One region of the Gudongella sp. DL1XJH-153 genome, then DNA from elsewhere that is predicted to be linked to it. Evidence: riboswitches for the same ligand, from Rfam matches in the RefSeq annotation. Region 1 holds a riboswitch; each other region holds the start of a gene.
What was found. Region 1 has a riboswitch for cyclic di-GMP ahead of ACOEN1_RS03910 (TasA family protein). Riboswitches for the same ligand answer to the same signal wherever they lie in the genome.
Positions count from the first base shown of each region.

Region 2: it holds a riboswitch for cyclic di-GMP, as region 1 does, so the genes downstream of both, ACOEN1_RS12225 (DUF5658 family protein) here and ACOEN1_RS03910 (TasA family protein) in region 1, are expected to answer to the same signal.
Region 3: it holds a riboswitch for cyclic di-GMP, as region 1 does, so the genes downstream of both, ACOEN1_RS08210 (DUF7601 domain-containing protein) here and ACOEN1_RS03910 (TasA family protein) in region 1, are expected to answer to the same signal.
Region 4: it holds a riboswitch for cyclic di-GMP, as region 1 does, so the genes downstream of both, ACOEN1_RS01045 (transglutaminase-like domain-containing protein) here and ACOEN1_RS03910 (TasA family protein) in region 1, are expected to answer to the same signal.

Region 1 covers NZ_JBMEMN010000005.1:58,999-67,264, forward strand. Annotated here, with positions in the region: gene ACOEN1_RS03885 (phosphodiester glycosidase family protein) at 1-2,531, opposite strand, end outside; gene ACOEN1_RS03890 (bacterial transcriptional activator domain-containing protein) at 2,698-3,888, shown strand; gene ACOEN1_RS03895 (hypothetical protein) at 4,062-5,546, shown strand; gene ACOEN1_RS03900 (signal peptidase I) at 5,562-6,092, shown strand; gene ACOEN1_RS03905 (hypothetical protein) at 6,110-6,592, shown strand; cyclic di-GMP riboswitch class I at 6,621-6,699, shown strand; gene ACOEN1_RS03910 (TasA family protein) at 6,731-7,411, shown strand; gene ACOEN1_RS03915 (hypothetical protein) at 7,527-8,266, shown strand, end outside.
Region 2 covers NZ_JBMEMN010000043.1:1,878-10,143, reverse strand. Annotated here, with positions in the region: gene ACOEN1_RS12230 (transposase) at 409-1,167, shown strand; cyclic di-GMP riboswitch class II at 1,333-1,415, shown strand; gene ACOEN1_RS12225 (DUF5658 family protein) at 1,440-1,751, shown strand; gene ACOEN1_RS12220 (prepilin peptidase) at 1,999-2,763, shown strand; gene pilM (pilus assembly protein PilM) at 2,822-3,892, shown strand; gene ACOEN1_RS12210 (PilN domain-containing protein) at 3,889-4,449, shown strand; gene ACOEN1_RS12205 (LysM peptidoglycan-binding domain-containing protein) at 4,439-5,920, shown strand; gene ACOEN1_RS12200 (S-layer homology domain-containing protein) at 5,934-7,637, shown strand; gene ACOEN1_RS12195 (GspH/FimT family pseudopilin) at 7,625-8,080, shown strand; gene ACOEN1_RS12190 (hypothetical protein) at 8,082-8,266, shown strand, end outside.
Region 3 covers NZ_JBMEMN010000018.1:17,372-25,637, reverse strand. Annotated here, with positions in the region: gene ACOEN1_RS08235 (S-layer homology domain-containing protein) at 1-1, shown strand, start outside; gene ACOEN1_RS08230 (YvrJ family protein) at 54-191, opposite strand; gene ACOEN1_RS08225 (DUF2922 domain-containing protein) at 297-515, opposite strand; gene ACOEN1_RS08220 (DUF1659 domain-containing protein) at 550-771, opposite strand; gene ACOEN1_RS08215 (5'-nucleotidase C-terminal domain-containing protein) at 902-2,632, opposite strand; cyclic di-GMP riboswitch class I at 2,780-2,864, shown strand; cyclic di-GMP riboswitch class I at 2,949-3,035, shown strand; gene ACOEN1_RS08210 (DUF7601 domain-containing protein) at 3,199-5,445, shown strand; gene ACOEN1_RS08205 (polysaccharide biosynthesis protein) at 5,469-7,328, opposite strand; gene ACOEN1_RS08200 (GumC family protein) at 7,381-8,266, opposite strand, start outside.
Region 4 covers NZ_JBMEMN010000001.1:193,235-201,500, forward strand. Annotated here, with positions in the region: gene ACOEN1_RS01025 (ATP-dependent Clp protease ATP-binding subunit) at 1-2,284, opposite strand, end outside; gene ACOEN1_RS01030 (protein arginine kinase) at 2,297-3,313, opposite strand; gene ACOEN1_RS01035 (UvrB/UvrC motif-containing protein) at 3,297-3,794, opposite strand; gene ACOEN1_RS01040 (CtsR family transcriptional regulator) at 3,813-4,268, opposite strand; gene ACOEN1_RS01045 (transglutaminase-like domain-containing protein) at 4,351-5,133, opposite strand; cyclic di-GMP riboswitch class I at 5,148-5,221, opposite strand; gene fusA (elongation factor G) at 5,384-7,453, opposite strand; gene ACOEN1_RS01055 (cytoplasmic protein) at 7,631-7,969, opposite strand; gene ACOEN1_RS01060 (DNA-3-methyladenine glycosylase family protein) at 7,989-8,266, opposite strand, start outside.

The DNA of each region.
Region 1 (8,266 bases):
ACAGAAATAATTATATTGGGTTCACTTCTATTTTGCAGGTCTGAAACAAGTTGAACCCACTGATTGCCGTTTGCCGCTCTAATACCATCTGCGTGAGCCTGAAGATTAATTACATATACCCCTTCAGCCTGAGCCTTCCCGTAGGTACTGCCACCGTTAATAGTGGAAGTGTGCGATATTGCGCTTTTGAATTCACTTGTCATATTACCAACCTGCACACCAATACTTGATGCGGACAAGGATTCTGTAAGGCCTTTTAGCCTGTGAGAAGATACTACTTTTGCAAGCAGTGTATTACCCGAAATTTTAGGCTCGCTGTATATTGATACTTTTACGCCACTGCTTTCAGCTGGCAAATGAAGTGGATCCTGTACCCGGGTTGATGTAGGTACCGAAGACATATCAACTGGCAATGTTGAGAATGACTTCAGGTCATCAATAACTATTCTGCCCGTAGGGAACTTTTCTGCATTAACTTCTGCAACATATATTCTTTGCAGGCTTATAGGATATGATATATTTCCTGGAAGCTGAGCTTCCAAATATCTCCAGTCATTGAAATCCATTGATTTTGTAAAATCAATTATATAAGAGTTTCCTCTTGAATCAATTACAGTTCCTCTTAACCATACTCCTGAAGAATCACCCAGTACGGTTAATCCAAGCTTCTGTGGAGATCCTTGGAGTAAGAGACCTTTGGATGTTGATTTGAAATCAAGATATGCTGCCCTGGTGTTAGTTCCTTGTGAAAAGTCATATATTATTTCAATGGCTTTTTCTCCATCAAATGATTCATCTGTAACCTGGACTGATCCTTTTACATCTGCTGGATATCCTGAGAATCCAATATCCATCTTCTCTTCGAAGGAAGTGATTGGAGTCTGAACAATTCCAACGGATACAGGAATTGCTTTTGAAGCATTTCCAGAAGACACTATCAAGGCACCTGAAGCCGGTCTTGAGGATGCTAGAAAAACTCCGTCCTTTACTGTTCCAACATCTCCGATTGTTCTAAAGCTTACCTGTGACATTTCCAGCTTACCCTCGCGGCCGATTTCATCAACCCCAATAATCGAACCGATAGTTCTTGTTCCGCCTGGGGAAAGAGATATGCTTTCAAGATCAGTTCTTATTTCTACAGGAGGATTCAAGACCCTAATGGAAGCAGTTGCATTAACCCCGTAATAAGTGACATTAATCTCTCCATTTCCTGGTGAAACTCCTTTGAAGGTACTTCCATCAACCTTACCAATGCCATTTGATACGGACCATTGTGCAGTGGCTGGATCGATTGTGTAAAGGTTGTTGTTTTTATCATATCCTTGAATTTTCAAATTAGTCGTGCTGCCTGAGAATACGTACTCTGAATTGACAGCTAGAACCATTCTCTCAATATCACCTTTTGGCGCTGTTGAGAATACTCCGATTCCATTTACTACATTTCTTTGTTCTGTAGGTTTATTGACAAATTCAGCTACGGCCTGATTGATGGGTTTGATGGCCATAGCGGTTGAACCACCACCATCAAGGTTAACTCCGTTATAAGCTCCAAGTTCCATCATCAGGTTTCCCAGAGTTTCCTGAGTGGTTCCCTTGAAGTAGGTGTCGCGTCCATCAACAGTTACCATAATAACTTCCTTTTGATCTCTGGATATGCCAAGACCCGTTCTTGGTTGATTTCCCGAGATATTTAAATCGGTATTTGTTACCTGCCCGTCCCTTAGGACTATGCTTCCTGAACCGATGGCAAATCTAATGGACTCCATATCCGGTGATATGTTGATATCCGTTTGGACTTTATCTCCAGGATTGAAAAGGAGAAGATTTGAGCTTTTTGAAGATAGTACATATGAGTTATCAGATACAGGGATGTCAAAAGCATCTCCACCAGTTCTTCTTTCCATAACCATTCCATCAACGACAAGAACCTCGTGAAGATCATTTCTGAATCTTGCACCAATGGATTTCGTTCCCCAGTCTGAATTCAGCAGAGTGATGGTAATAAATTCAGCATGGAGCTTATTGACAGTATCAATGTTAAGTACATTACCTGTATTGTAATTAGTGATTGTCATGTTCTTGTTGAAATAGTCAATATATGCCGTGTTGTCTCTAGTAGTAAAGAATGTTGGCAGATTATTTGGTGAAGATAATACTCTTCCATTATCCACAAGAACTCCCAGTGATGATGGTATTGGGTTTGCATTGTAGAAGTCACCATTAATACCGGCAACAGCATTTCTTTGTTCAACCAGCCCTCTAACAGTAGTTCTTGATGAAAGACCATCCCGGTGGTATAAGGAACCCAGCGATGTATATTGATCATTCAGGTCAATTCTCAGTACATTGATATTGTACCAGCCACCTAGTGTAAATCTTTCGATTCTTTCATGGACCACACCTGATGAGACGGGTGTTGTTTGGATCTTTTCGTGAATGGTTGTAGGCATTGCAGTTGCATCCGCTGCAGGATTTGAAAGTGTTACTGATATTGTAATTAAGCCTAAAGCAATAATGTTTTTAATCTTCATGTATGTCTCCTCTCCTTTATGCATCATTAGCTCTATTATATAGTGAGGAAGGTAGTGGTAGGTTACAATCCTGTTACGAATGTATTAAGTATTATTATCTAAACAATTTCGGGACCATGTTTATTGAACAAAACACAGGGTAAAATATAGTCAGAGGTGCCTGGACATGGTCGAAATATATACCTTGGGTAATTTCGACATTCGATTCAATGACGTATCGATTTTGCAATCCATAGGTAGCAAACATAGGTTAATAAAATTATTCAAGTATCTACTAACGTTTGAAGGAAAAAAACTGCTTCCCGAAGATATTATTGAAGATTTATCGCAGGATGAATATGCGGAGCCACTTAATGCACTTAGGACACAGATTTCCAGGGTCAGGGGAATGTTCCCTTTGGAGACCTACGGAGTTGTGCCCTTTTTTAGTATAGATTTTATTGATGGTTATTACATATTTAAATTGAGCATTGACTGTTTTGTGGATTTTATCTATATGCAGAAATGCATTCAAAGAGAAGAAATTCAAGGGACTGCCGAACAATATGACAATTGTGAAGAGATAGTAAGGTTATACAAAGGACGCTACTTAGGGGAGCTTGGGGACCAGGAATGGTTGATTCCCGTAAGGAACAGGTTTGACAGATTATATATTAAAAACCTTACAAAGTATCTTCAGTATCTTATGAACAACAGGTTGTTCAATAGAGTTTTAACAATATGTGAAGAAGCAATTATATACAAGCCTTATGAAGAGATATTACATATTTACTATATGGAAGCCCTGGAAGCTTTGGGAGAAAACAAATCTGCAATCAATCATTATAGCTACTGTACCACAAGACTCTATAGGGAACTTGGCGAATCCCCAAGTGATAGGATGAAAGATTTCTACAAGAGAGTTAAGATAAACAACAACCACAATAACCACAATAATCACAACTCAATTATTCACATGGATTCCTTAAGCAATGATTTGCATCTCAATAATGATCGAGGTAGTGCATTGGTTTGTGATATGAAACAGTTTGAATTTATATATAATTACGAAAAGTCTTTGCTGGAAAGAGAAAAATGGGATGTCTTTCTAGGGATTCTTACACTTGATCATTTCGGGGTGGTCAGAAATGATGGGAATAATTTTGAAGAGAATACAAGGCAATTAATCAATTCTATGCAATACAATCTCAGGAAAGGGGATGTTCTTGCTCAATGGAACTGTAACCAGGCGCTGATACTATTAAAAGCATCCGGCGAGTGCGATATTAAGTGTGTAATTGAAAGAATTCAAAACTGCTTTCAGAATGTTATCAGCAATGAAAATATAGCCTTAAACATTAAACTAAGAAAAATATAAAAAAGTTTTACATAGTGGGAACCTTGGAATCTAGATATTCCAGGGTTTTTTTTTTATGATTGATTCGTGAAATTAAGATGTAATTAAGATGTAATCGAGTTGACATCCATGTAGGTATATATCCAGTGACAACAAAAGTTACAAAATAGTTACACATGAAAGGAGCGGTTTTCATGAGAAGAAAAATCAAAATGATAACAGTAATTGTTGTTACGCTTTCCATGATCATTTCCATGGGGACAGTTTCTTTTGGAGAAGAGCTATCAGTAACAGAAGAACCGGTAGTAGAAGAACCGGTAGTGGAAGAACCAGTAGTGGAAGAACCAGTAGTGGAAGAACCAGTAGTGGAAGAACCAGTAGTGGAAGAACCAGTAGTGGAAGAACCGATAGTGGAAGAACCGGTAGTGGAAGAACCGGTAACAGAAGATCCGGTAACAGAAGATCCAGTAGTGGAAGAACCGGTAGCAGAAGAACCAGTAGTAGAGGAACCAGTAGTAGAGGATGCGATCGTAGGAGAACCAACAATTCTGGAGCCAACGATCCTTGAACCTGTATTTGTAGAAGAAACCATACCGCGATATATATCTTTAAATATAGGTGTTGAACCCGACAGAGAGAATTATACGAATGGAGACCTTGTTCAGTATGACATATCAATTGAGAACAATGGTACTGATCCAATAGAGGACTTAGATGTATCGGATGATATGGGTGTGAATGAGAAAATCGGTTATCTTGAAGCAGGTAATAGGGTTGTTATTACAGGAAAATATAGAATAGATGACTACAACAGGTTGGAAAGCATTGGAAATACTGTAGATATTTCTGCAGTTTGTGATGGTGAAAGATTCAGTGGAAAAGTTGGATTTGTTGTTTCGGTTGAAATACCTAGAGGTTCAATTACCATAACAAATAGTGTCAAGGGGGAAGCTGTTTCGAATCAGGAATTCACAGTACTTATCGAAGGACCAGACAATTTTATGAGTTACGTTGAGCTGGGAGAATCAGATACTGTTACCTTAAGGAATCTTTTTATTGGTGAGTATAAGATTACACCGCTCGAGTCTATGAATTTCAGATTGGTTAACTCTGAGGAAATAATCAGCCTTACCACCAGCAGTCTCAATGGAGAGGTATCGGTTGAGTATATCCTTGAGAACACTGGATGGTTCTCTGACTCTGATTCTCAAACAATAAATATAATGGAAATTGACAGTGAAGATATTGATTATGGAAAGATGGAGCTTCAGTTCAGTGATGTGGACATACGAAGCGATGAAATATATTTAGATATGAAACCATTAATTGTCCTGGTCGAAGTGCAGGAAACTGAACAACCAGGAGGGGAAACAGTTCCGGCAGAGGCAACTCCGGTTGAAGATGTGGTTTCTGACCCAGTTGAGACTATCACTGAGGATGAAACCACAGAATCGGAGCCTACCCTAGAATCTGAACCTCTTGTAGAACAGGAAGAGGCCAATCAACAAATTGATATGGAGCCAGAGGCTATTATCCCTGATGATCCTTTAGAAGAATCAAAGGATGAAGTCGACACACAACTTCTAGATGAAGGAACTGAAGAACCTGATACACAAGCACAACCAGAAGAAATAACTGAACCTAAAGATTCAGAAGAGTTACCACTGGATTCGGTGTAGAAGGGAGGAATGACCATGACAGAGCTGAAAGAAAATAAATCCTTAAAAATATTATCTAACATACTGTTTGCAATATTCATGCTGGTAATGGCGTTTCTGATATTGATAACAGCACAATCAAGGTTGACGGGGATGGAACCATCATTATTTGGAAATAGATTATATGTTGTTGATAGCGGGAGTATGGAACCTGCATTAAAGGCAAACTCGCTTATTGTGGTAAATGAAAGTACGCCAGACCAGATAGAAATGGGTGATATATTAACCTATTATGGTGCTGAGTCAAGAACAAGAGTGACACATAGAGTCGTGGAAATTGGTCCCAACAACGAGTACTTTATAACACAGGGTGATGCAAATAATACAGAGGATGCAATGCCAGTTGAAAGAGAAAACGTCATAGGAATAGTTGTCATTTCAATACCATATATTGGGTATGCATTTAGGTTTTTAAGCAGTACCCAGGGGATTATATTTATTATATCTGTCGGTATAATAGCTTTGATAACACCGCTTATATTCAAAAGAAAACCAAAAGAGGCTTAAGGAAAGGATGGGTGTATATGAAAAACAGACTAATTATTTTCTCAGCCATACTGTTAATATCAATAATGGTAGTTGGCGGGACATTCGCTTGGTTTACATCCAGCCCAGAGGCTTCCTTAACTAAGGGTGAAATGGGGATAATTAAAGTAGAGGTAATTGAAAATGGTTTAGACAATATCAGTGTCAAGAATATTGGATTAAGTGATTGCTATGTAAGAGTGAGACTAATCCCTAAGTGGAGTAACCAAACTTTATCTGTGTCAAACGTAGATATTGATATAAATGGTTCTTATTGGATAGAGAAGGATGGATACTGTTACTATAAAGGGTCATTGGGAGTAAGTGAGATGACTACTGATCTAATCGAAAGTATTGTTGTTGGTGAATTAACACCTGAATATGAAGGCGCAATCTTGACACTTAAAGTTGTTGCAGAAGGAGTCCAAACTACGAACGAGGCCTGGAAAGAAGTATGGAGCATTGATAGCCTACCTTTTTAACCCAGACTGAAATAGGATTCCGTTAATATATAACGTTTAGCAAACTCAGCGAAAGTTGAGGACGCAAAGCTAAAGGGCCTCTATGTCATGGCAGCCTGGCTGCGGCAACCATAATTTAATTAAAAGGAGGAGAGAAAAGTGAAAAGACGTAATGTGGTTTTTATAACCAGTATGTTGTTGGTGGTATTACTTATTGCAGGTGGAACATTTGCTTGGTTCACTGATAACACACCACTAAAAATCAACAAATTCAAAGCTGGAACACTGGACATTGTATTAATAGACAGATTCTGTCCAGATATGGCACAAAATGTTAACCCAGGTGACTGCTACTTCAAGGAAGTGTATGTAAAGAATTTAGGAACTAAAAGAGCGGTAGTTAGAATCAAGAAGGACATGGCATTTGAAGGTGGATTAAGTCTTGCTCCCGTAATGTCTTCAATTGGTTCTGACTGGTTCGAGAAAAATGGATACTTTGTTTACAAAAAAGTGTTGAATCCTGGTCAAAGTACTACCGGTTTGTTTGCATGGAATAAGATTTGTTTCAGTGGACCATTAATGGACAACACTTACCAAGGAAAGGGATTTGACATCAAGGTAATGGCAGAAGGTATTCAAGCATCCAATCATGCACCATGGCTAAATGGTTGGGGAGTTAAAGTATATTATCCTATCGTAAGATCAGATGAAGTAGCAGAAGGTCTAGTTTCAGAAGCTACAGAAGCTGAAATGGCAGCTATATTGGAAACTGAAGCAGCTCCAATAGGTGAAGATAGTGCTGTAGAAATAGCCGATGTAATTGAAGAAGTAGTAAGATAAGTCACATGCATACTAAGTTGTAGGAATCGAAATATCAAAGCAATACTTGCATAAAGGCGGTCCAACCGCCTTTATGCAAGTAAAAGAGTTACACTAAGCAGAGGGAGGGGTCTAAATGAAAAGGTTTCTATCAAAATCCATGATGTTTCTGGGTGTATTCGCATTGATAATGGGAGCCATGACAACATTTGGAATAAACCCCTCCTATGCAGAGAACCTCAAGATAATAGGCAACAATATTGGTCTAGAAGTGGATCCAAGTGGTACGAGCCTATTCAATCTAACAAATATGAATCCAGGTGATACAAACGAAGCCAAGATAGATATATATAACTCTTTGGAGTACAGGTTTCAGCTGTTTATGAGAACAGAGAGGGTAAGTAAAGCACCATCTCAAGGTGAAGCAGACCTCTTCAAGCAAATGGTTTTAACAATACAGTATGACGGTGATGAAATATATAATGGATCAATGGCAGATTTTGCACAATCGAATATTAGTCTCGGTTTCTTGTATCCAGGTGACGACAAGGAGTTAAAGGCAACTGTTTACCTACCAGGAGCTGAAACAGGAAACGAGTTCCAGGGTAAATCTGTAGAGGTTAGATGGGTTTTCATAGCGGAGCACAAACCAGATAACCCTCCAACTGATTCAAATGAGTCAGAAGACACTGACAGGCCTGATAGGCAAGACAGACCGGATAATCCTGAAGAGCCTGAAGAAATTTTGGAAATAAGCGAAGAAGTTCCAAAGGCATTTCCAGTGCTTGAACAGCCTGAAATCATTGAAGCCCAGGAGGAGATTCCTCTTATGATTCCGATTCTACCTAGAACTGGAGCAATACCAGCAGTTCTATA
Region 2 (8,266 bases), on a different contig from region 1:
TCCCTCATTACGATGACTGGGTAGAAGTGTCCTAAACTCATCACGCGGATGATGTCAAAGTGCTCTATATCAAGACCGGCTTTAATGCTTCTTGGAATTTTCACCATGTATTTCAGCTCCTTTCCTATTCCCTCGTTTGAATCTGCGTTTTTTTACACGAAGCCCCAGCCCGCTGTCCGTATTGAAAAGGACCAGGGACAAGACAAGGGGACAGGAATACTGTCTCGAAATGAAATGAATATTTAGAAGCTGCAGCCAAGAGAAAATTCTTGGCTGCAGCTTTTTTTTACAAAATACAAGTTTTGAGACTATTATGGACACGTGTGTAGAACTCGTTCTGTTTTGTTTGTCCAATAAATCACATAGTGATATAATGGAATAATATAACAATCAGATGGAGGAGATAATATGGCTAGAAGGCCGCGTAGAAGAAGTGAAAGTGGGCTTTATCATGTTATGTTAAGAGGAATAAATAAACAGATAATTTTTGAATCTGATGATGACAGATTTCAGTTATTATCTACAATGAAGCGCTTTGTAGATACAAATAAGTTTGTTTTATATGGCTACTGTTTGATGGATAATCATGTACATCTTCTTATTCAAGAATTAGAAGATGATATTTCCAATGCAATAAAGAGAATTTGTTCAAGTTATGTATTGTGGTACAACAAGAAGTATGAAAGATGCGGGCATTTGTTCCAAGAGAGATTTAAGAGTCAACCTGTTGAAACAGATAATTATTTTCTGATGATTTTGAGATACATTCATCAAAATCCTATAAAGGCTAGACTTTGTAAGGACCTATTGGAGTATAAATGGACAAGCTATAGAGAATACATACAAAAACCAATAATAGTTGACACAGAATTTTGCTTAAGTTTATTCTCTCCCGACATGGACAGAGCTGTAGACCTGTTTATTGAATATATGACTCAAAACAATGAGGATAGTTTTCCAGCATTTGAAGATAATATTAGCTTAACTGACACTGAAGTATTAATAAAGCTAAATGATATGGGCATTAGGAATATTAGTGAATTGCAGAAGTTAGAGAAAAACAGAAGAAATAGCTTTATAAAGGAATTGAAAATGACAAAAGGTATCAGTATAAGACAAATATCCAGAATAACAGGTATATCCAAAGGCATTGTTGAGAGATCATAACAAGGATCTTTTTCGTTCCCAAGTGAAATTTTTAGTTTAAAAACTATTTTGTGGCATCAAATAATAAGCTAATAATTATAGAATAGGATCAGACCAACACTTAATGATGTTTAACACCTTGAAGGGTTTAAGAGGATATATTTGGTGGTATCTTATATATGACAAATATTTTAAAGAGGATATGAACAACAGTTATAGATGGACGCCTATACTGTTGTGATCCAGTGGCGTAACCGGCTTAAATGGCTGGTTATTTTATTGGAGTGATCTTTATGTCTGATAGTAAAAAACGATTATTGTTTTGGCACTTGGTCGGTATTGGTGTGTTCAATAAGGTGGATTATATACTTACATTGGAGTTCTTGGACAATGGATTTTATGAGGCTAATCCACTAATGGCAACTATGATAGGAACCTATGAATTTCCTATGGTCAAGTTAATATTGGTTCCATTGGTATTATTGGCACTGTGGCAGCATAAGGATAAAATAGGTGATCTGATTACAAAACTGTCTTGGGTTCCATTCCTTGGATATTTCTCTTTAATGGTTTACTATAGATTTTTGATTGTAAGTTATCTGTGATAATGTTAAAGAGTCTTACTTGGTATTCCAAAATTATAATAATAAGGATTGTATACGTTTTCTATCGTAGGCAATCCTTATTTTAATTGATTAAACATATAGTGATTGAGGATAAACAATTATTGACAATTTAGTTGCCAAAACTAATATAAAATTACTAAATAATGTGACAATTCTCTTATTCTAATGTATAATATCACTATGATTGCTTGTATATAAAATTCTTGAGAGATATGTGAGGTCATATATGGTTTTACTGATATTTATATATGGATTATTAATTGGTTCATTTTTAAATGTGCTGATATATAGAATACCAAGGGATGAGAATATTGCTTGGCCTGGATCACACTGCACATCATGTGAGCATGATCTTAAATGGTATGATAATATTCCTTTGTTTTCCTACCTATTTTTAAAAGGAAAATGCCGTTATTGTGGTGAAAAGATCAGTATTCAGTATCCAGTTGTTGAAGCTTCAAATGCAATTATATACGTTCTTTTATTCCTATCTTTCTACTATAATTCAAAACTGGATTTTGTGTTTTTCGCTTTTATTTCATCGATTCTAATTGCAATTGCCTTTATTGATCTTAAGGACCAGATTATACCAGATTCACTGGTTATTACAGTTCTTGTTCTTTCAATTCTCCAGAAGACATTGCTGCATTTTTATGATGGAGTACCATTTCCATTGATGGACAGTCTGTTAGGACTCTTTATTGCAGGAGGAATATTTCTTCTGATTGTCTTCTTCTCAGGAGGAGGAATGGGTGGAGGAGATGTCACACTTATTGCAGCTCTTGGATTTATTCTGGGTGTAAGACTGATATTTCTTAATATCTTCCTTGCATTTATCCTAGGTGCTGTCATATCAATATTTCTACTTGCCACGAAAATTAAGTCCAGAAAGGATCCAATACCCTTTGGTCCATTTATCATTCTTGGGTTTTTCATGGTACTTTTTTTAGGAGAAGAGCTTTTAAGTTGGTATTTCAACATTTTAATCTAGTAAATTATTCCATTTTAGTTTATTATATATTTAAGTGAACATGAGAGGAGAGAAGCTTATGGGTGTCTTTGGCAGCAATAAAATCCTTAGTCTGGACTTTGGTTCTGACAGCATAAAAGGTGTAGAGGGAAAGCATACCAGCAAAGGAATTGTGGTGGATAAGTGCTTCAGTGTGGAGTTGCCAAAAGGGCTCTATGTTGACGGCGAAATTACCGACCTTGATCAGATGACTTATCTTTTACGGAGCGGTTTGTCTGAAAACAAGGTTGCGCAGCTCGAAACCCACGGTGTATTCAATGCATCTTCTGTTGTAATGCGAGAAATCAGTCTTCCCAAGGCAACAAAAGAGGAAATCGAGGCAATTATAAATTACCAGCTCGAGGATTACATACCTATTAATCCTGAAGACTACATTGTAAAATATCTTGAACTTGGAAGTCGTATGGATGAGGGCGTGGAGAAACTGGTTCTTCTTCTTATTGGTATACCAAGAACGACAATCCAGGCTCATTTGACTCTTCTTAGGAATGTTAACCTGAAACCTGCCGTGATGGATTATCACGGAAATGCCATTGCAAAGCTTATAGAACACGGCGGAGAGATAAACGGCGCTTACAATGGTTTGCAAAATATAGCTTGTGTTGATATTGGATCCGGACAAACCAGCGTATCCATAGTGGAAGATGGAGTTATAAAGGTTGCAAGGGTGGTTGAAAGAGGCACGGAATTTGTTCTTGAAGAAATCAGAAGAAAGCTTCCTCATATTTCGGATCAGCAGATTCTGGAATATATGGATGGGATCAGTGATATATCTCAGAAGAATATCGGTCTTGATGATGAAGCTATCCTTTCTGAGACACTTAGGGATAATCTCTATGGTATTCTCGATATGATTGAAATGATATTTAGATATTACAAGACAAGGGAAGTCAGCAATGAAATAGATCTGGTTATTCTTTATGGTGGATTATCCAAAGTAAATGGAATTGACAAGCTGTTCCACGAATTCTTTGATCTGGAGGTTACTAGACTAAAGACAATGGAAAAAGTAAAGGCAGATTGTGACTTGAGTCAGTTTGCAAATGCAACTGGTGGCCTTATCCGTTTGAAAGAGGTGAAGAAAAAATGAGAGATCTTAACTTTTTTGATCCTTTTATAGATAAAAAATCATTCGCCTTCAACAGGATGCTTTTCCTATATGGAATTCTTTTTCTTGTTATCGTTGGATTGGGAGTAATGGCTGCAATGAATCAGCTTAAGATAAATGCTCTACAAAAAGAGGTAAACAGCTTGACACAAGTTGCCGAGGACCCACAGACACTAAAGAGAGTTGCTGAGATTCAGGCATTTGAAGATGAAACAGATCAATTCCGTCAGGAGGTTGAGAGAATCAGAGCTCTAGATAAGAATATCCAGGGCAGGGATATCATTGGTGAAAGTCTTCTAGATGATATAAATTCAAAACTTCCAGAGGGAGTATTCCTTACTAATTTAAGTGTTAGTGGAAGGGAAATCCGGATTGCAGGCTTTGCTGAAGATAGATATTCGATTGCCGAGTTTGCAAAAGGGCTTCAAAACCTTCCTATGAGCTCGAAATCATTTGTGTCCAACATATCTGCAGTTGAGAATTACTATAGATTCAATCTTGATCTTACATTGGAGGAGGTGCTGGTAGATGTCAACTAAGTTGAAGTCACTATTCAGTAGCATTAAAACCAGACCCCTTACAAAAAGCGAAAAGATACTTCTCACGCTTCTTGCTATTGTAGGAATTGCATATCTTGGGAACCAGTATATTCTGGTACCACAGGATGAAAAAATACAGGCATTGCAAGTTGAAAAATATGAACTTGAAACCAAGATATCGGAAATGAATGCAACATTAAGAAGAGAGGACGACATCAAAAAGGAATGGGAGCTGCTTCACAGAGAAAGAAACCAAATTCTTTCCTACTACTTCCCAACTCTTGACCAGGCTCAGATTATCTATCTGCTAAATGACCTTTTACCTGAGGATCAGGTGGAAATAGCTGACCTTAACTTCTCAAGGCCTTCATCAGAAAACGTATCTGAGATGGAGGTATTCAATATGGGAATATCCGTTCCCTTCACCGGTGATTACACTGGAATAGAGGAAATGGTAAGGGCGATTGAGTTGAGTCCAAGGAGAATGATGGTGGATAGTCTTTCCCTTGATAGAAGCGCGGACAACCAGCTATCAGGCTCCATGAGCCTTAAAGTCTATTCCCTTGAGGGTCTTGCTGAGATGGAAGAAGAGGATGTAATTTATGTTCAGACAGCAGAGAATCCTGATCAGGGTACACTGTTCTCAAGCTTTGACGGGTTTGTTGGAGCAACAGCAAACGGTGGAACTAGCGGTACGGCTGGATCAGGTGGAACAGATGGTGGTGTCACAAGTGGTGATGGGACTACTGGAGGAGGTACTTCCGGCGGAGGTACTGGAGTGGATGGAGGAACCACTGTAAAGGGTGATATTCTCCACAGCTTTGAATGGAGAAACTACGACTTTATTCCAAGTCATGAGCTGGTAAGAGGACAGGCTGAGCCTACCACGATTGCACTTGATGGAAAGTATGCCTTGAGACTTGAATATAATATTCTTGGAACAGAGGAAGAGAACAGGGCAATGGTTGATATAACAAGTCAGGATATTGAACTTAAATATCCACCGACTGACCTTAGCATACACACCTTCTCCTTCTCATATGCACCGGGCACGGTTGGTGTAAGAATTCTAAACCAGGATGGAGATGAACAGTTTATTCCTGTCAACGAAGGTATTTCTTGGCTTGGATGGGGAAGATCAAGAATAAGTCTTCCTGGCAGTGTTGCAGAATACCCAATAAAGATCACACATATATATTATGAAATGGCCAAGGGAAGAGATGACTTCGGAGTTCTTGTATTTGACAAGTTGGAGGCAATCTATCCTCATCATGTTGATTATTCCTATGAAGGCACTGACAAGGAAGCAGACAAAATTTTCTACGAGGTTAAACCTGGTGATTCAGTATCAACAATATCAAGAGATATATATGGAACACTTGAATACAAGAATGAGATAATGAGAAACAATGATATAAGTGCAGGAGATGTTTTACCTGTTGGCAAGATACTAGTATTGGTGAAGAGATAGGAGGAGAGATAAAATGAACAGAATAAAGTTTGCGATCGTATTGACTTTAGTATTGACTCTCCTTCTTTCAGGAGTAGCATATGCAGCCCAGGTTGATTATGATTTTGGGTATGACGAAGGAGTAAGTTTTTATTCGATTGATTCATCATTTGAAAGCGGTAGAAGTGCATTTAGAGACTATAGAGACTATATCAGAGATGCTGACCCTGAAACATATGATGAAATCAGTACACTTAACGGTGAAGCTTATGCGGACTTTGAAGAAGGCTTTATAAAGGGTTATGAAGCTGCTATGGGTGGTTTAGCGGATGTTGATTATGCTGAGGAATTAGGAAAAAGATTAGGTGAGACTTATGCATTAACGGATTATTACGAAGACAATGATTTTGATTGGGAAGACGCTCTACCAAGTGATAGAACCATAAGCCGTATGTTTGATCTTGATAAAATGGATGAGTCCTATGAAGATCAGTTTATCATAGAATTTATAGCAGGTTTTAAAGAAGGCTATGAAAATGCTTATGAAAGAGCTTTATTTGAACCATCACGAATAAGTATGAGCCAGGGACTTGATAACGGAAAAGCTTCAGGTGCAGCTTTAGGTAATTCATTTGCTGAAAGAGACTATTTGTTACAAAACTCAATGAACTATGAGAGAAATCTGCCAAGGGATTCTGAAATTATTGACAGATACAGACTTGATTTAGGAACTAATGAATATGAAGATGCATTTATCGAGGGCTTTAAGGAAGCTTATGAAATCAACTACAATCAGATGTTCAGAAGATTAAATCAACAAAGATCTATAGATTCCCTTGAATCGATTATTGTACCCGCAGTGGGAGATACTGTTACAGTAGACAATGCTGTTGGAATTAGTGTTGAGCCTGGGACTTTCTATATGCCGGTATACGTCTCAATCAACCAGCAGAATACAGGCTATTTCAGATTTGGATCTTATGTAAGGGCTTCAGAGATTTATTCAATAAGACTGGATAATCCTGCTAACACTCTGGATGATGAAAAGAAGATAACAATAGCTTTCCCATATTACGGAGATAAATACAAGGCTGGCATATACAAGCTTGTAAATGAAAAATGGTACTATATTCCTTCAACGGTGGAGGATGGTGCAATTACTGCTAAGGTACTTCCTAGCACAATGTCCAACAGGGAGGGAGTATACGCAGTATTTATGGATGAAAACATAAGAATCCTTACTGATGTTAGGGACCACTGGGCTAATCCTGAGATTGAAACAATGGTAAGAAGAAATATCATTATGGGATACCCTGGAAATACACTTTTGGATGCTACTTTCAGACCTTCACAGAGTATAACAAGGGCAGAGTTCCTGATTCTTCTGAGCAGAATCGAAAACTGGACCCTGCCAAACTACATTGTCAATGCTACCCACTTTAAGGATTACGCTCAATTTTCCAGCTATGACAGGATTATCAGCTATGGACTTTCCAAGGGATATGTAATAGGCTATGCTGACGGTACATTCAGACCATACAGTCCAATATCATATTATGAAGTGGAGTTGATTATGGGAAGAGTCATGAATAGCTATGGTTTCAGATGGAATACCATCGCTACACAGATGATGTATGAAAAGGCCTACAGGTCACCAGGTCTAGACAATATAAATAACAAGATCACCAGGGCAGAGGTGGCTTTCATGCTTTATGTTCTTAATCAATGGCGCTATTGATAGATAGGAACAGTTTCAAAAAGGGCTACACACTGATCGAATTGATCGTTGTTGTAGCCCTTTTTGCTTTGCTTCTCGCTATTACACTGCCCAATTCAGCTATTATTAGAAATCTTAATGAAAGACAGGAACTGAGGATGATTGAGAAGGACTTAAGGCAAGCAAGAAACAAGGCGATTCTTGAGAACAGATTGATCGACGTATCCTTTTATGTGGATGGAAATCAATATATCATTCAATATAGTGAAAGCGAAAAAATAAAAGTACATAAGCTAAAGTCAGGTCTAAGGATATTTTATGCCGGGACGTCCGGGTTTAGATTCAACGGGACAGGTAGGGTTGGAAACTCAAATACCGTTACACTTAAAAAATCTGATGGTAGGACATACCATATCGCTGTTGGAGTAAATACAACAGAAATTACTCTTCGGGAGGTAAAATAAGTTGAAAAAACCAGGTTTTTTGCTTATTGATATCATTATTGGACTGGGACTTCTTGGTCTTCTAGCAGTTGTTATTCATACTTCTATTGCAACTTCAGCAAAGAGTATAAGAATCATCGAAAACAGGTCAGTTCTTCTGGATAATTGCCAGAGAGTAGCAGAGACATTAAAGGTTCCTTCAGAGGA
Region 3 (8,266 bases), on a different contig from region 1:
GTTCCTTAATAATGTTGTAAGGCAGAATCAATTGATTCTGCCTTTTCTTCTGCCTATTTTGCTATGGCATGCGCCAATTCAGTGATGCTCTTTGTGAGCTCATCCAGTTTCCCTTCTATCCTGACCAGCAGATAGACTGAGATAACAATTGGAAAGCCCAGATTGGCAACACTTGAATAAATATCTTCCAAGATTATCACTCTCCTTTGAAAAAATGTGCCCGCGGGGTACGTCCCCCCGGTAACTCACGTCCCCCAGGTAACTCATTAATGGAAAAAGGGCCAAAGGCCCTCTTTCTAAACTACCATTTCATCCACCGTAGTTGTTACTATTCTTGCACCGACCTTTCCTACAAGGTCACCATTTCTAGACTGGAACACACCTGCTGCAAGCAGCGAATCCATCGCAGCAATTGCTTCCATATCCGTAAGATCAGCTCTTGGTTCACTGATGCTGATTCTGTAGTTCTTGTTCTGATCATCCAGAAAATCCATTTCTAGTTTTGTTGTTACCATCCTTTCACCTCCTCCTTAAAATAATCCCATATTACTATACGTTTGTAATTACTGATTCCTCAACTTTCTTGACTTTCATCAGTGGAAGATTCTGAAGCCCTGCAAGAGTCTCTCCGGATACATGAATGTTGTCATCAGTAGCATCCAGCTTGACATTGCTGTAGGATTTTGAAGAAATCCTTTGTCTACCATCAACGATTCCAGCATCAAGCTCAAGCTTCAACGTTTTCTTTTCTGCCATAACCTCTATCGCCATTGTCTCACCTCCCTTCTACTTCTTACATTGCAGAAGAGATGAAAATGTACCTATATGATCTTAAAAAAAGACAAAAAAATTTGGAGGAGCCAGGCTCCCCCAAATTAATCATATTAATCTTTTTAATTTATTATTGTGGTATATTAATAACTTGTCCTGGGAATATCAAGTTTGGATTTGCAAGGTTGTTATACTCTGCAAGAACTCTCCATTCTACTCCATATGCTGCCCCAATCTTGGACAACCAGTCTCCTGGCTTAACTACATATGCAATATCCTCAGATGGTGCCGGCTCTGGCTCTGGTGCTGGCTCTGGCTCAGCAGGAGGCTCAGTCATAGGAAGTGCTACTATTCTGCCTTCAACAGCTGGGCTTATTTCAGGATTAGCTCTTAGATAATCTTCAAGTACCTCTGAAAGCAATCCAGAGTAAGCAAGGATCTCTTTTCCTTCAAACATTGTGTATCCATCTCCACCTGCAGCAAGGAAGTCATTAGTTACCAGCATATAGGTTTCTTCCATTACAACTGGTTCTCCACCAATCATAAGTGAAACTATCCTTGATCCAACCTCTTGGTTAGGATCAAAGGTGTAGCTCATTCCGCTAACATGTGGAAACTGTCCTGCTGTTGCTGGATAGTCCTTCACTCCATGCTCAAGCGCTAACATAAGTTCTTCTCCAGTCACCTCAATATTAGTCAATACATTGGTAAATGGGAATGCTTCCAATACCTCTCCTAGAGTTATTTCTCCAGCATCGATACTTGCTCTGATTCCTCCACCATTTGTAAGTGCAACATCTGCACCGGAAGCAACTATCATAGCATCTGTAATAAGGTTACCAAGGTTAGTTTCACCTGCTCTTACATTATCTCTTACACCATCAAGCTCAACAAGAGTATTTCCAACAACCTCTTGCTGCATTTCTTCAATTGGTGCAGTTGTTTCCGCAATCATTCCAGCTATATACTCATCAGCCACAAGTTCCTTAAGCTCCTCATAAGGATGCTGGGTTGATTCGAATGCTAATTCTCCATCAACCATGGATACCTTAACCACACCAATATGGTTCAAGTAGTTTCCAGCCTGTACAATATATGCACCGTTTCTCTCCTCACCAGTTACATCGTGGCTGTGACCATCAACTATAAGGTCTATTCCCTCAACATTGTCTGCCAGCTTATATGCTGTGTCAACTGAGGATTCGTCGATACCTAGGTGGATAAGTGCAACTATAATATCTACTTCCATTTCTTCAAGAGCTTCAACTGCATCATTTCCTGATTCAATAATGTCTGCAAACTCTATACCCATTGTATTATTTGGATGAGACTTTGTTTTTGTCTCTTCAGTGGCTAAACCGAAAACTCCAACTCTCATACCATTTTCCATCTCATAAACCATGTATGGATCAAAATCTGATGTACCATCTTCTTTTACAACATTTGCTCCAAGAATATCAAAATCTGACATTGCCTTTAACTCAAGCAATCTTTCATAGCCAAAGTTGAAATCATGGTTTCCAGGAACCATTGCATCAAACTCCATGGCATTCATAACGTCAACTACTGCTTCTCCCTCAGTCAGGTTCGCTGGGATTGTTCCGTGGAATGAATCACCTGCATGTAATAATAGAAGATTTGGATCCTCTTCCCTTAGTCCATCCAGGAAAGTCTTCATTTTTGGATACCCTAGAGTTCCATCATAATCATTTTCTTCCAATCTTCCATGAACATCATTGACATGAACAATTGTAAGAGTATCATGCCCAGCTGCAAATGATACTGTAGCTGGCATAATCATAAGCCCAAGAACCAAGACTAATGACATTACCATACCGATGATTCTTTTGTTTCTAAACATTGTCTCTCCTCCTTTAATTTATCTATTTATCAATACGCAATAACTATATACCCCTGATGACAACGTTTTACCACTTTTTTGAATTTATGTTTTAATGCTATTGTGGTTTAGCCATTTAAAATAGTGGTATAAATAGGTTAAGATAGAACATAAAAAAGGCAAACCTGGTGAAAGTCAGGGGCGCAAAGCGGGAAGTCTAAAGCTATTAGGCTATGATAGTTCAGCTGCTATGTGAAAACATGGTAGCTTTTCGTATTTTAATGAGGAAATGTTTGTAAATGTTAGGATGTATTTACCAAATTTATTATAAGCCTCCAGCATACAAAGGCAAACTTGGCGAAAGCCAGGGGCGCAAAGCTCGAAGTCTAAAGCCCGTTCTGGGTATGGCCGTTCAGCTGCTATGTTAATTCATAGCGGCTTTTTATTTGGATAATTATAAGGGGATGAAGCTTATGGATAATAGTTGTTAGACTAATCAGAAGTAGAAATTAAAAGCTGAAAATTGCATGCACAATTACATAGACTCACAAACATAGAGTCTAAAAAAAAGAAAAGGAGTGAGAATGATGATGGGCAAGTATAGGAAACTATTAACCTTCCTTATAGCTTTATCAATGATACTAAGCATGCATGTATCTTTTGCTGTACAAGGCGGAGGAAATCTGGATCTTGAAGACCCTTATGTTGAACTAGCAAAGTTTGAATGGAAAGGGAACTCATGGAAAGCAGAAGGATCTAGCAATGGAATTACAGTAACAGGAAGTGCTATAGAAGTTGAGTTCGAAAGTGATGATTATCCTATTTATGCTGTAGTAATAAAAGGTGGAACAGATAACGATGTAATCTATTTTGATGATGGTGTTTACTCAGGAAGCTTTGACAACAGCGACCTAAGCAATCCTAGTGGAGAACCAGACCTTTCAAATATCACATTCTATACAAAGTATGTAGGAGAAATTGAAATCGAGAAAATCGTCACAGATGAGGATGATGAAGTAATACAAGATGATGACACAAAATTCAAGTTCAAGGTAGAGATGAAGGTTGAAGGTGAGTGGGGGGAAATTGATGACAGCCCCGTTATCCTAACCGGGAATGATTCAGATACTTTAACTGGACTTTCTCTTGGTATGTACAGAGTAACCGAAATTGACATTGATAGTGATTATACTCTTGATACTGACAACGAACTTGAGATTGAGTTAAAGAATAATGGCGATAGCAAATATGTATCATTTACCAATATAATGGACACTCCAGAAGATGGCTCACTTAGAATTATAAAATCAGTAGAAACACCTGGTCAAGCATCTGAAATAATTGACTCTACGGAATTCTCATTTATCGTTGAGATGTATGATGAGGATGCAAAAGAGTGGGTTGAACTAGAAGACAGTCCATTTGCTGTAGCTGGAGGCAGTTCTTTAGATTTGGATCTGCCACTTGGTAAATATAGAATTACTGAAGAATCAGAATTTGGCTATAGGCTAGATAGTGAAAATGAACTGGAAGTAGAACTTACAGAAGAAGAACCTGCAGATTCAGTTTTATTTACTAATGTTAAGATACCGGATGGTATGTTGACAATTATAAAATCAATAGTTACACCTGGTCAAGCATCTGAAATAGTCGACTCTACAGAATTCTCATTTATCGTTGAGATGTATGATGAGGATGCAGAAGAGTGGGTTGAACTAGAAGACAGTCCGTTTGTTGTAGCAGGAGGAAGCTCCTTAGATTTGGTTCTACCGCTTGGTGAGTACAGGGTTACTGAAGAATCAAAAACAGGCTACATTCTTAACGGTGAGAATGGACTTAAAGTAGAGCTTACAGAAAATGAGCCTGAAGATTCAGTTCTATTTGAAAACATGAAAGTTCCTCAAGGATCAATCGAAATTTCCAAGATATTGGTCGATGAGGATGATGAAGAAATTGATGATGATACTACCGAGTTTGAATTCAAGATAGAAATGATGGTAGAAGAAGATGAGGAAACCAGCTGGGTAGAAATTGATGAAAGTACCGTCCTACTAGAAGGTGGAGAATCTGAAACATTAACTGGTTTGCCTCTAGGTGAATATAGGGTAACAGAAATTAATATTCCAGAGGGATATATGCTTCACAGCGAAAGCGAAAATGAGCAAGAAACTAAACTTGAAAATGATGGTGATATGGGAGAAGCTATATTCACCAATGTTAGGGAAGAAGATACTCCTCCACCAGAGCTTGGTGAAATCGAAGTAACTAAGATAGTTCAAAACAGCTCAGGGAATAATATAAGCAGGAGTACTAGATTCTACTTTGAACTGCAAGTGCAAGGTGAAGGTGGCTGGGTAACCATTGATGATGGCTTTATTGATGGTAATGGAAGCTTAACCTTCGAAGATCTTGAAGATGGCCTATACAGAGTAAGAGAGGTTAGCATAAACAGTGCATTTAGACTTTTCTCAGACAATAATGTTGAAGCAGAAATCCTTGAAAGCTCCTCAGAGGAAGTTGAATTTATAAACAGACTTCGTCCACCACGTGATGACGACGATGATGATGAGGAAGAAGACGACGATGATGAACCTGAGGAAGATGACGATGAAGAAGTATTGACCATTGATACTGAACCTACTCCTCAATTACCACCAGTTATCGTTGTAGAACAACAGCCTGAACCAGAACAAGAACCAGAAGTTGAAGTAGTGGAAGAAGAAACTCCACAAGCTACACTTCCAGCAACTGGCGCTTCAGACCCAACAGTATTTGCAGGATTTGGAGCAGCGTTTATGGCACTTGGTCTTTATCTTAAGAAGAAAAGATTCTAAGACTTAAAAAAATGGTGTAAATCCTAACTAGGATTTACACCATTTTCATTTGTCTCTACATAGGTTGGAACCAACTTTTTAACGTAGTCCTTGGTTTTCTCATCTGATTCCGAGATTATGACCTCGTACAGTCTGTTAAGTTCTCCGCTTAGTTTCTCATAGTCAATTTTGGATTGCTTTGCAACAAAAATCTTGTTGTTCTTTGTCTCAAGTATTCCCTCTTCATCCAAAAGAAGTTCCTCAAATAGTTTTTCTCCGGGTCTTAAACCCACAATATCAATTGGGATTTCTGTAAATGGCTCAAATCCAGAAAGTCTTATCAAATCTTCTGCAAGATCCATAATTTTTACTGGCTCTCCCATATCAAGTACAAAAATCTCCCCACCTTTTGCCATTGCTCCAGCCTGTAATACAAGCTGAACAGCTTCAGGTATTGTCATAAAATATCTTATAACATCAGGGTGTGTAACCGTGACAGGTCCACCGGCCTCAATCTGCTTCTTGAAAAGAGGAATTACACTTCCATTGCTACCAAGAACATTACCAAACCTGACTGCAACAAATTCTGTATTGGAAAGTGGGTTCATAGATTGAACTAGTATCTCACACAATCTCTTGCTGGCACCCATAATGTTTGTTGGATTAACAGCTTTGTCAGTGGATATCATTACAAACCTATCCACTCCGGATTCGATGGCAGCCCTCGCCAGGTTCCATGTTCCAAATACATTGTTTTTTATCGCTTCCTTAGGACTATCTTCCATTAGAGGAACGTGTTTATGGGCAGCCGCATGGAAAATGATGTCTGGTCTCTCTCGTCTTATAAGTTCCCCAATTCTTTGTTTGTCTCTTACAGATGCTATATATACCTTTAGATTCAATTCTTTGTAGGTGTTTTTAAGCTCATTCTGGACATCATATGTAGTATTCTCATATATATCCACCATAACAATTTTTGAAGGCCTCTGAATAGCAATTTGTCTACATAGTTCTGATCCTATTGAACCTCCGCCTCCAGTAACCATAATGGCTTTCCCTCGAAGATTCTCCTTAACCTCATCAATATCAATCTTGATTTCCTCTCTTCCAAGAAGGTCCTCAATCTGAACCTCTCGTATTGAATTAACGCTTACCATTCCATCAATCAACTCATAGATCCCTGGAAGAATTTTGAGTTTTGCACCTGATTTCTTACTGATTCTAACGATTTCTGAAATCTCCACTTTTGATGCAGAAGGAATTGCTATTACAATTTCATCTATGCTGTACTTTTTAACGAGTTCAGGAATGTATTCCCTCCCGCCTTCAACGGGAACACCACTGATCCTTTGGCCTTGCTTAGCTCTGTCATCGTCCACAACAACTACTGGTGTGCTGGTGGAACTGTAATGATTCTTGTATTCCCTGATAATCATGGCACCTGCATCTCCTGCTCCGACTACCATGATTCGCTTTCTGACCTGTCCTTTTTTCTTGATTCCAAAATACATGGTACTTATACTTCTAACACTAAACCTGAAACCACCAATAAACATCATGTCAAACAATGTTGCAATGACATAAACGGATCTTGGCAACACAGATTGTTTTAGAAAAAGAACACTTATCATAAGCGCACTTGCTACTATACTCGCCGATACTATTTTTATCATCTCATTTATACTGGCATATCTCCAGATACTGGAGTAAAGCTTAAAGTAATAGAAGACAAGTATCTTGATTATTGTTATCAATATGAAATTTTCCCTGTAGACTACAAAATACTGCATAAACTGATCGTTTAATTGTCCCTCGAACCTTACGAATAGAGACAGCAAAATGGACAGATTGACAAGAAAAATATCTATCCCAAGCAGTATTATTCTATTTCTATGCCTTAACACACTACCCTCTCCTTAAGAAAACAAAGCCAGACCTCTCAGTCTGACTATTGCACTATGATAATCCTTTTTTACTGTCTACTTCAGACTGTTTCCAGTATTCTATAAAGAATGCAGCAAACACACCAATCATTAGTCCTAGTACCAGTCCAATTGCCATATTAAGTGCTTTTCGTGGACCAACTGGATTTACAGGAGCATAAGCTCTTGAAACCACAACAACACTAGCTTCACCAATCTGTGCAGACTCGGTAACTCTCAATTCTTCGTACTTTTTCAGGAATGATTCATAGATTCCCTTGGCTCTGTCAACTCTTTGGGTTATTATACTCTCTCTGTGATATTTATCCTGATATTCTACTCTTAGTTCCTCTACAGTTTTTTCAAGCTCTGGAATCATCCTATCCATACTATCAAGTTCACTTTCCACCTCAGCAAGCTCCATTCTTAAGGTGGTTTCACTTGAATCCAAAATCACTCTTCCCGTATTTTGGTTTAAGGTGAGGGAGCTTCCATTCCCAGGAGTATTTGATGAAACTTGTATTGAAGCATTTAATGCTTCTTTTCTGACTTCAAGGGAATTCTTATCAGTTTTAAACTCTGTAAGCTGAGTTAGAATAGCTTCCATCTCCATTGAAACTTCTTGGCTGCTTCTTGGCTGTGAAAGAAGCTCCTTTTGTTCAAGTAGTGCATCCTCATAATTGCTCTTTTCAATTTCCATTTGATTTGCAACATACTGAGATGACGCATTTGCTCTGCTCTTAGTGCTTTCAGTAACATACTTTATAAAATTCTCTCCCACGGAATTAACTATTGCAGCTGCCATTTCAGGGTCTGTGTCCTCAACTTTTATGGTAATAAGCTGAGTTTCCTTAACAGTTTCAAGCTGAATTTTTCTTGCCAGACTACCGATTGTATATATCTCCCCTAAATCAAGTTCC
Region 4 (8,266 bases), on a different contig from region 1:
CATGCTTTGATATATACTTCTTGGTATCCTCTGAAATCTGAATGCGAACGCCTATCTTTTCCATTCTTTTTTCGAGTTCTCTTACCATTATATCCACAATTTCTTCAATTTGTTCTTCTTCAAGGCCGTGGAAAACAATAACTTCATCCAGCCTGTTTAAAAATTCCGGTCTAAATGTCCTTTTTAATTCCTCTGTGATAATCTCCTTCATTCTGTCATATTCCTGAACATTCTTGTCCTCTGCAGCTGAAAACCCGAGTACATTCTGTTTCTTGATGGAAGTTGCGCCTGCATTTGAGGTCATGATTATGACTGTGTTCTTAAAGTCAACAGTCCGCCCTTTGGAATCAGTAAGCCTTCCTTCATCAAGTATTTGAAGAAGCATGTTGAATACATCTGGATGTGCCTTTTCTATTTCGTCAAACAAGACTACAGAATATGGCTTTCTTCTAATGGCTTCAGTCAGTTGTCCGCCTTCATCATAACCTACATATCCCGGAGGTGAACCCACAAGCCTTGAAACAGAGTGCTTTTCCATATACTCACTCATATCTATTCTTACCATCGCGTCCTCTTCACCGAATAACGCTTCAGCAAGAGCCTTAGCCAGGTGAGTCTTACCTACACCAGTTGGACCAACAAATATAAAGCTTCCTATCGGTTTTTTCGGATCCTTCAGTCCTACCCTTGCTCTTCTCACAGCAGCAGATACAGCCTTGACCGCTTGGTCCTGCCCTACAACCTTCTTGTGAAGAACCTCTTCCAGCTTAAGCAGTCGTTCGCTTTCTTCAGTTGTCATTCTGCTTACAGGAACCCCTGTCCAATTGGATACAATCTCAGCGATTTCATCATATCCGACCACAAGATTATTCTCCTGCTTATGCTTTTGCCATTTTATCTTTCTGCTTTCAATCTGCTCCTTGATTTCTTTTTCCTGATCTCTTACATTTGCAGCCTTTTCAAAATTCTGGGTGTTTATTGCCTCTTCCTTTTCATGTTCAAGCTCCTCTAGCCTTTCCTCAAGATCCTTCAGATCATCAGGAGCGATATAAGTGTTTACCCTGATTTTTGATGCAGCTTCATCAATAAGGTCAATAGCTTTGTCAGGGAGGAACCTGTCGGCAATATATCTGTATGAAAGCTCTGCAGCCGCTTCCAGTGCATCATCTTGTATCTTTACACCATGATGTGCTTCATATCTATCCCTTAAGCCCTCTAGAATCTTTATGGTATCAGCAATACTGGGTTCTTCCACCATTATAGGTTGAAGCCTTCTTTCAAGAGCCGTATCCTTTTCAATGTGCTTCCTGTATTCATCAATGGTTGTGGCTCCTATTATCTGCAGCTCTCCCCTTGCAAGGGTTGGTTTAAGAATATTGGATGCATCTATTGCACCTTCAGCAGCTCCCGCTCCCACAATTGTATGCATCTCATCTATAAAGAGGATTACATCCCCTGCTTCCTTCAATTCCTTCATAACAGACTTAAGTCTTTCTTCAAACTCACCTCTATATTTTGCACCGGCAATCATTCCAGGCAGGTCAAGAGTTACAATTCTTTTGTTGATAATGATCTCAGGCACGTCACCTTCGACAATCTTCTGTGCAAGCCCCTCTGCTATGGCAGTTTTACCAACCCCCGGCTCACCAATGAGTACTGGATTGTTCTTTGTTCTTCTGCTAAGAACCTGAACGACTCTTTCGATTTCTTTTTTTCTTCCAATTACAGGGTCAATTTCTCCGTCCTGTGCCATTTTATTTAAGTCTATACTGTACTTTTCAATACTTGACTCACCTTTTTTTGCATTTTGCTGTTGTTGCTGTGCCTGTTGTTGCTGCTTTGGTGTAGACTCAATTACCTTTTTGGCAACAGATTCTGCAAGCTTCGCAGGGTCTACTCCTATCCTCCTTAATATTGTAACAGCAATCCCTTCACCTTCTCCAATCAGTCCAAGCAGCAAGTGCTCAGTACTGACATAATTGTGCCCCAGGTTTCTGGCTTCAGCAGCTGCCAGCTCAAATATTTTCTTGGTCCTAGGTGTAAATCCTACCAGTTCTACACTTTCTTCTCCCATACCAACAACATCGTAAACCTGTTTTCTAGCCTTGTCAATGGTGGCACCCAATTCCTTAAGACTTAAAGCAGCTATTCCCTGATCCTCAGCAATTAGACCCATAAGAAGATGCTCTGTTCCAACGTAGTTGTGATTAAACTTCTTGGCTTCCTCTTGAGCAAGTAAAATTGCCTTTTGAGCTCTTTCTGTAAATCTACCATACATTCCCATATTCTACCTCCATTACTTGAAATATTCTCTGGTCAGGTCAGCCCTGACTCTGTCTCTCTCTTTTTTATCCATTGCTCTTTTTTCAGAAACCTGAACATTTCCAGGTTTAATCCATATCATTAATCTGACGAGATCACTACCTCTGAAATCCTTAAGAATTTCAAGATCTGAACCAAGCTTAATCATTGATATATGCTTCATGGCCTCCTTGGAAGAAAGAATTCTTGCACTTCTCAAAATTCCCAGAGATCTGTAGACCTTGTCCTCCATCTCTGTAGACTTCTTTTCGTTTAGATATACCCTTGTGCTTTTTTCTCTTTTAATCAACTGCTGGATAACTCTGTTCAGTTTCTCAATTATCTCTTCCTCAGATTCACCCAGAGTCAACTGATTGGACACCTGGTAGAGGTCACCAACCGCCTCGGTGCCTTCTCCATATATTCCTCTTATTGTAAGCCCGATCTTTCTAAGCGCATTTGAAATACTGCCAATATGCCCCGTCATTGTTACTCCAGGCAGATGCAGCATAACAGATGCCCTCAAGCCTGTACCTGTATTGGTTGGACAAGCAGTCAGATACCCGAATTCAGCATGATATGCAAAATCCAATTTATCTTCAAGAAGGTCGTCAATCTGTGAACAAAGCTCCCAGCCACCCATCAGATTGAGACCTGGTAACAATGTCTGAAGTCTAACATGATCCTCTTCATTTATCATTATTGTAACCTTCTCATCTTCTCGCATAAAGAAGCTGCCCTTGTCAATATTCTCAAGAAGTCCTGGACTGATTATATGATTTTCCATATATCTTATTCTATCTCTGTTTTCCATTTCACTTAGGCGATGAAACTCGTATTCACCCTCAGGAAACTGCTCCTTAACTGCTTGAATTATCTCATCGGCAGTCTCCCGGGACTGATCCCTGGTTGAATACAATGGAAATACCTCTTCCCGAATATTCCTTGCAACCCTAAGCCTAGTACTTACCACAACAGGGTCATACTCCTGCGGATCAAGCCATATGGTCATTTTCATCACCTCTTTTATCTGAATCCATTACTTTCTTGATTCTCTTGATTTCATCCCTTAGAACAGCAGCTTTTTCATACTCCTCCTGCTTGACGGCTTCGTGAAGCTCCTTATCCAAATGATTGATATCTTCCTGATGCCTTATCATTGAATAGCCTCTCTTTGGAATCTTTCCGTTATGCTTCGTGTGTCCGTGGATTCCTCTTATAACATTCTCAAGTTCCTTGCCGAATGCATCGTAGCACTTGGAGCATCCAAGCTTGCCTGTAGATCTAAATTTCTCGTAACTTAAGCCACAGTTCGGACATTTTGTATCTATATCTATTCCTTCAAATAACTTGTGGAGAGGAAATTGTTCATGAAGATCCTTCTGAATTCCTGAAGCACATACTTCACAAAGATGATGCTCTTCCATAACTCCATTTATTACGCTGGTGAAATGAATCTTTGCTTCCCTTTCATTGCAGGATTCACATTTCATAATCTGTCACACTCCAATCTATTTAACCAAAATCAGCAATATATTTCTAAGAACAGAAGCTCTAATTACATTCCTGTCCCCCGGACCACAATTAAATGCTCTGTCACTGACAGCAGCCTTGATAATCTCAGCCTCCCTGCTGGTTATTATTTCTTCTTCCTTCAAAGCAATCAATATTTCATAGGCTTTGTTTTCAGTAAGCGACTCCCCAACGATATTCTGAATGATATTGTTCAGATTTATATCCTCCTGGAGCTTTACTTTTACTATTCTAATATACCCACCGCCGCCTCTTCTACTCTCAATATAGTAACCCTTGTAGGGGGTAAATCTTGTACTTAGGACATAGTTTATCTGTGAAGGGGCACATTCAAACTGGCTTGCCAACTCATTTCTTTGAATTTCCACAACCCCGTCCATTTCCTCAATCAACTCCTTGAGGAATTTTTCAATAATGTTGCTTAATCCTGCCATTAATATCCCTTCTTTCTGACTTTGACTTTCTTTGTCTTTTACCCAAAAAAATTAAGCCCTAACAGGCTTAATCTAATATTATCTAATATTCTCTAACTTTTTGATAATCAAGTTCACTTTTGGCCATCTCTACTGTCATACCATTTTGGTAATAGGCAGCATCAAATGTTGTGTCAATTATCATCCAGCTTCCGTTTACATAGACTTCATTCCATGCATGGTATACGTCTACTCCTGCAGTATATCCCTTGACAAGCTTGGTAGGGATTCCTTGGGATCTCATAAGTCCTGCAAAAAGGGCTGAGTAATCGTAGCAGATTCCCTGACCACTTGTTATGGTATCATCTATTGATGGTATGTAGGAATTGTTTATATAATTAATCTTGTCGTAATCATATTTTATGTTGTTTGTGATATGGTTGTAGGCCTTTACCACTTTCTGATAGTCTGTTTCCATACCATGAAACAATGCATTGGCCAATACCGGCATCAGGCTTTGATTAGCCCAGTATACAGGTTGACTTGAAGTCAGGTATACATTTTCGTTCCACTGTGAAACGTTCATTTCTGATTTTCCAAGTACCTGATATTTGTTTCCTTCGATGTTTTTTAGAAGCTTAACAGTATATAGTCCATCTCCAAGTTGCAGAGGGATATGTTCCTGTGTGTTGTTCATGCTGTAGAAGTACTTTTCAGTTCCCTTCTCAACCATGACTCTAACATTGCTGCCGTATGCTACGCTATCTATCCTAAGTTGACTATTGTCCATTGATGTCACGCCGAAGCTCTCTGCAGCGTTTGATATTCCAATTGACCCAAATAAAAAAACAAATACTAATAAAAGGCTCAGAACTCTCCTCTTCATTTGTAAACTCTCCTTTCGGTAGCTGGCTGCCTTTTCAGGCCCTATAGCTTTGCGTCCCTACCTCTCGATAGGTTTGCCTTTATCGTTTGACAGCATACAAAAAGGGAATGCCTTAGTGTATTTGTCATACTCTTTGTAATGCTATTTAGTTTTCATAAATATTATACCACAATGTAATGCTATGTAAACCCTATTTTTTCAATTATTACAGAAATTTTCAGCCCGGCATAAAACCGGGCTGAATGGATGGCTAGTTATTCTCTTTTTCTGCTTTTGCTTCAGCAATTATTTTATCTGCAATCATTTGTGGAACTTCATCATATCTTGTGAAATTCATTGTAAAACTACCTCTTGCCTGGGTCATTGCTCTAAGGTCAATTGCGTATTCAAACATTTCAGTATGCGGAGCTTCTGCAATTATCTTCTGGCTACCGTCAGCCTGCTGCTCCATTCCAAGAATTCTACCCCTACGCTTGTTCATGTCTCCCATTACATCGCCCATATAATCCTCAGGTATTGAAACCTCAACCCTTACTATAGGCTCAAGAAGTATTGGTTTGGCTGCTTCCATGCCCTTCTTGAATGCAATTGATGCTGCAATCTTAAATGCCATCTCGTTTGAATCTACATCATGGTATGACCCATCAAAAAGAATAGCTTTAATATTTACTACAGGGAATCCTGCCAATACTCCTTGCTCAAGGGATTCTCTCACTCCCTTTTCAACTGCTGGCCAGAAGTTTCTTGGAACTGATCCTCCAAAGATCTGCTCTTCAAAGATGAATTCTTCCTCGCTTGGTTCGAATTTCATATGAACATCACCGTATTGTCCGGCTCCGCCAGATTGTTTCTTGTGTTTTCCCTGAACTGTTGAAGATCCTTTTATTGTTTCTCTAAATGCAATCTTAGGACTCTTCAGCACTACATCCACACCAAAGTTGGTCTTTAGTTTATCGACGATTACTGTAAGCTGCATATTGCCTTGTCCACCAATCAACAGCTGTTTTGTCTCAGTGTTTCTTTCAATGACAAATGTCGGGTCTTCATCAATCATCTTGTTAAGGGATGTACCGATTTTTTCCTCGTCACCCTTATTCTTTGGCTCAACTGCCATAAATAAAGTTGGTTGAGGATATTTTATTGTTTCATAAAGTGTCTGGTCTGATTTCTCGCACAAGGTATCTCCTGTTTGAGTATATGCCATTTTTGAAGTGGCTCCAATATCTCCTGCCATTATTTCAGAAACCTCAATTTGGTTCTTTCCTCTTAGGATGAACAGCCCTCCAAGCTTCTCGGATTTTTCCTTTGTTGAATTGTAGAGGTCTGTATCTTTTGTTAGCTTGCCAGAAACAACCTTGAACAAGGTCAATTTTCCAACAAACGGGTCAACGATTGTCTTGAATACAATGGCTGAGAATGGTTCGTTTACATCTACCCTTCTTACAATTTCTTGTCCATTTTTGGTTCCGGTAGCACTTCCAACATCAGCTGGAGATGGAATATATCTTTGTATCAAATCAAGCAGGAAGTCAGCTCCGATTGCCTTTTCAGCACAACCTACCACTAATGGAACGAGCGCTCCGCTTGAAACACTCCCTCTGATTCCCCTTGTTACCTCTTCTGATGTAAATGCTTCGCCTTCGAAGTACTTTTCCATAAGTTCCTCTTCAGACAATGCGATCCTTTCCATAAAGATTTCTCTGTATTCATTGACTTTTTCCTTCTGCTCATCGCTTAGGGGAACTTCTTTTCTATTTTTTCCTTCGTATTCATATGCAACTTCATCTATTAGATTTGCAAAGCCTTTGAATCCCTCACCTGTTACAGTAGGGTATGCAAATGGAACGATTTTGTCCCCGAACTTGCTTATCAAATCTTCAAGCAACTTGTCAAAGTTGATGTTTTCCTTGTCCATTTTATTTACAAATATAATTCTTGGAGTGTCGTACTTTTCAAGGTTCTTCCATGCTTTTTCAGTTCCTACCTCAATTCCTGAAGAAGCATCAACAAGAAGCACTGAACCTTCGCTTGCTCTCTTCGCTCCGTACATTTCTCCAATAAAGTCGAAATATCCGGGGGTATCCAGAATATTAAATTTAATATTATTCCATTCTACAGGAACTACAGCTGTTCCGATTGAAACACTCCTGGCAATTTCTTGTTTATCAAAGTCTGAAACTGTGTTTCCATCTGTTACCTTTCCTTGTCTTGTAGTTACACCTGTTGCAAATAGCATTGCTTCCGTTAAAGTGGTCTTTCCGTTACTGCTGTGCCCAAGAAGGGCTACGTTTCTGATCTTATCCGTTGAGTACGCTTTCAAGATACATTCCCCCTAACTAGAATTTTAAAGATATGATAACCTTTTCAATTACTGCAATTTTCAAACAAGTTTGAATTCTACACCTATTCATTATAACATGAATCTTTTCTAGAATCAAAATATTATTTGGGCACAAAAAAGCACCCCAAAGGGGCACTCCATCTTGTTTTTTTTAGTTTAAAGCGTGATAATTTCGTAGCCGTCTTTTATGTAGTCTTCCATTGCAGGATGACCTTCTAGATTGCCTTTTAAGGGTATTCCAACTGTCTCATTGAATTCAAGTACGCCAAGTTTGGCTGAGCAAGCCTTGCAAATACAATCAAACAATCCCAAATCCTTTGCTTTTAAGTAAAGTTTATTCTCACTTTTTTCAAGCTTCTCAATAATAGTTACGGCTTCACCCTCCATTATTATCTTTACAGGTACTCCTTTGTTGTGAAAATCAATGGCATTTAAGACCAGGTGCATAAAGCACATATCATCACCTCTAAATGCAAAAAACGCTATCTTTCTCATATTGTCCAGCTCCTTTCAATTACTGCCTGTTTGCGGATTCCTTCCATAGATACAAGGATGCAACGGTGCCATATGGGCTGAAAAGCTCCCTGAAATAAGGATGCAGTTCCTTCTTAACCTCAGCCAATTCGTAAGCTGATTCCAATCCGCGTCTTATTCCAAGGTCATCAAAGCTCAAAACATTCTCTCTTCCAAATGAGAATATCAGCATCATCTCCGCGGTCCACTTTCCAACACCCTTAAGACCAACAAGGGTTTGGATTATCTCCTCATCGGAAAGTGCCTTCAAACTCTCAA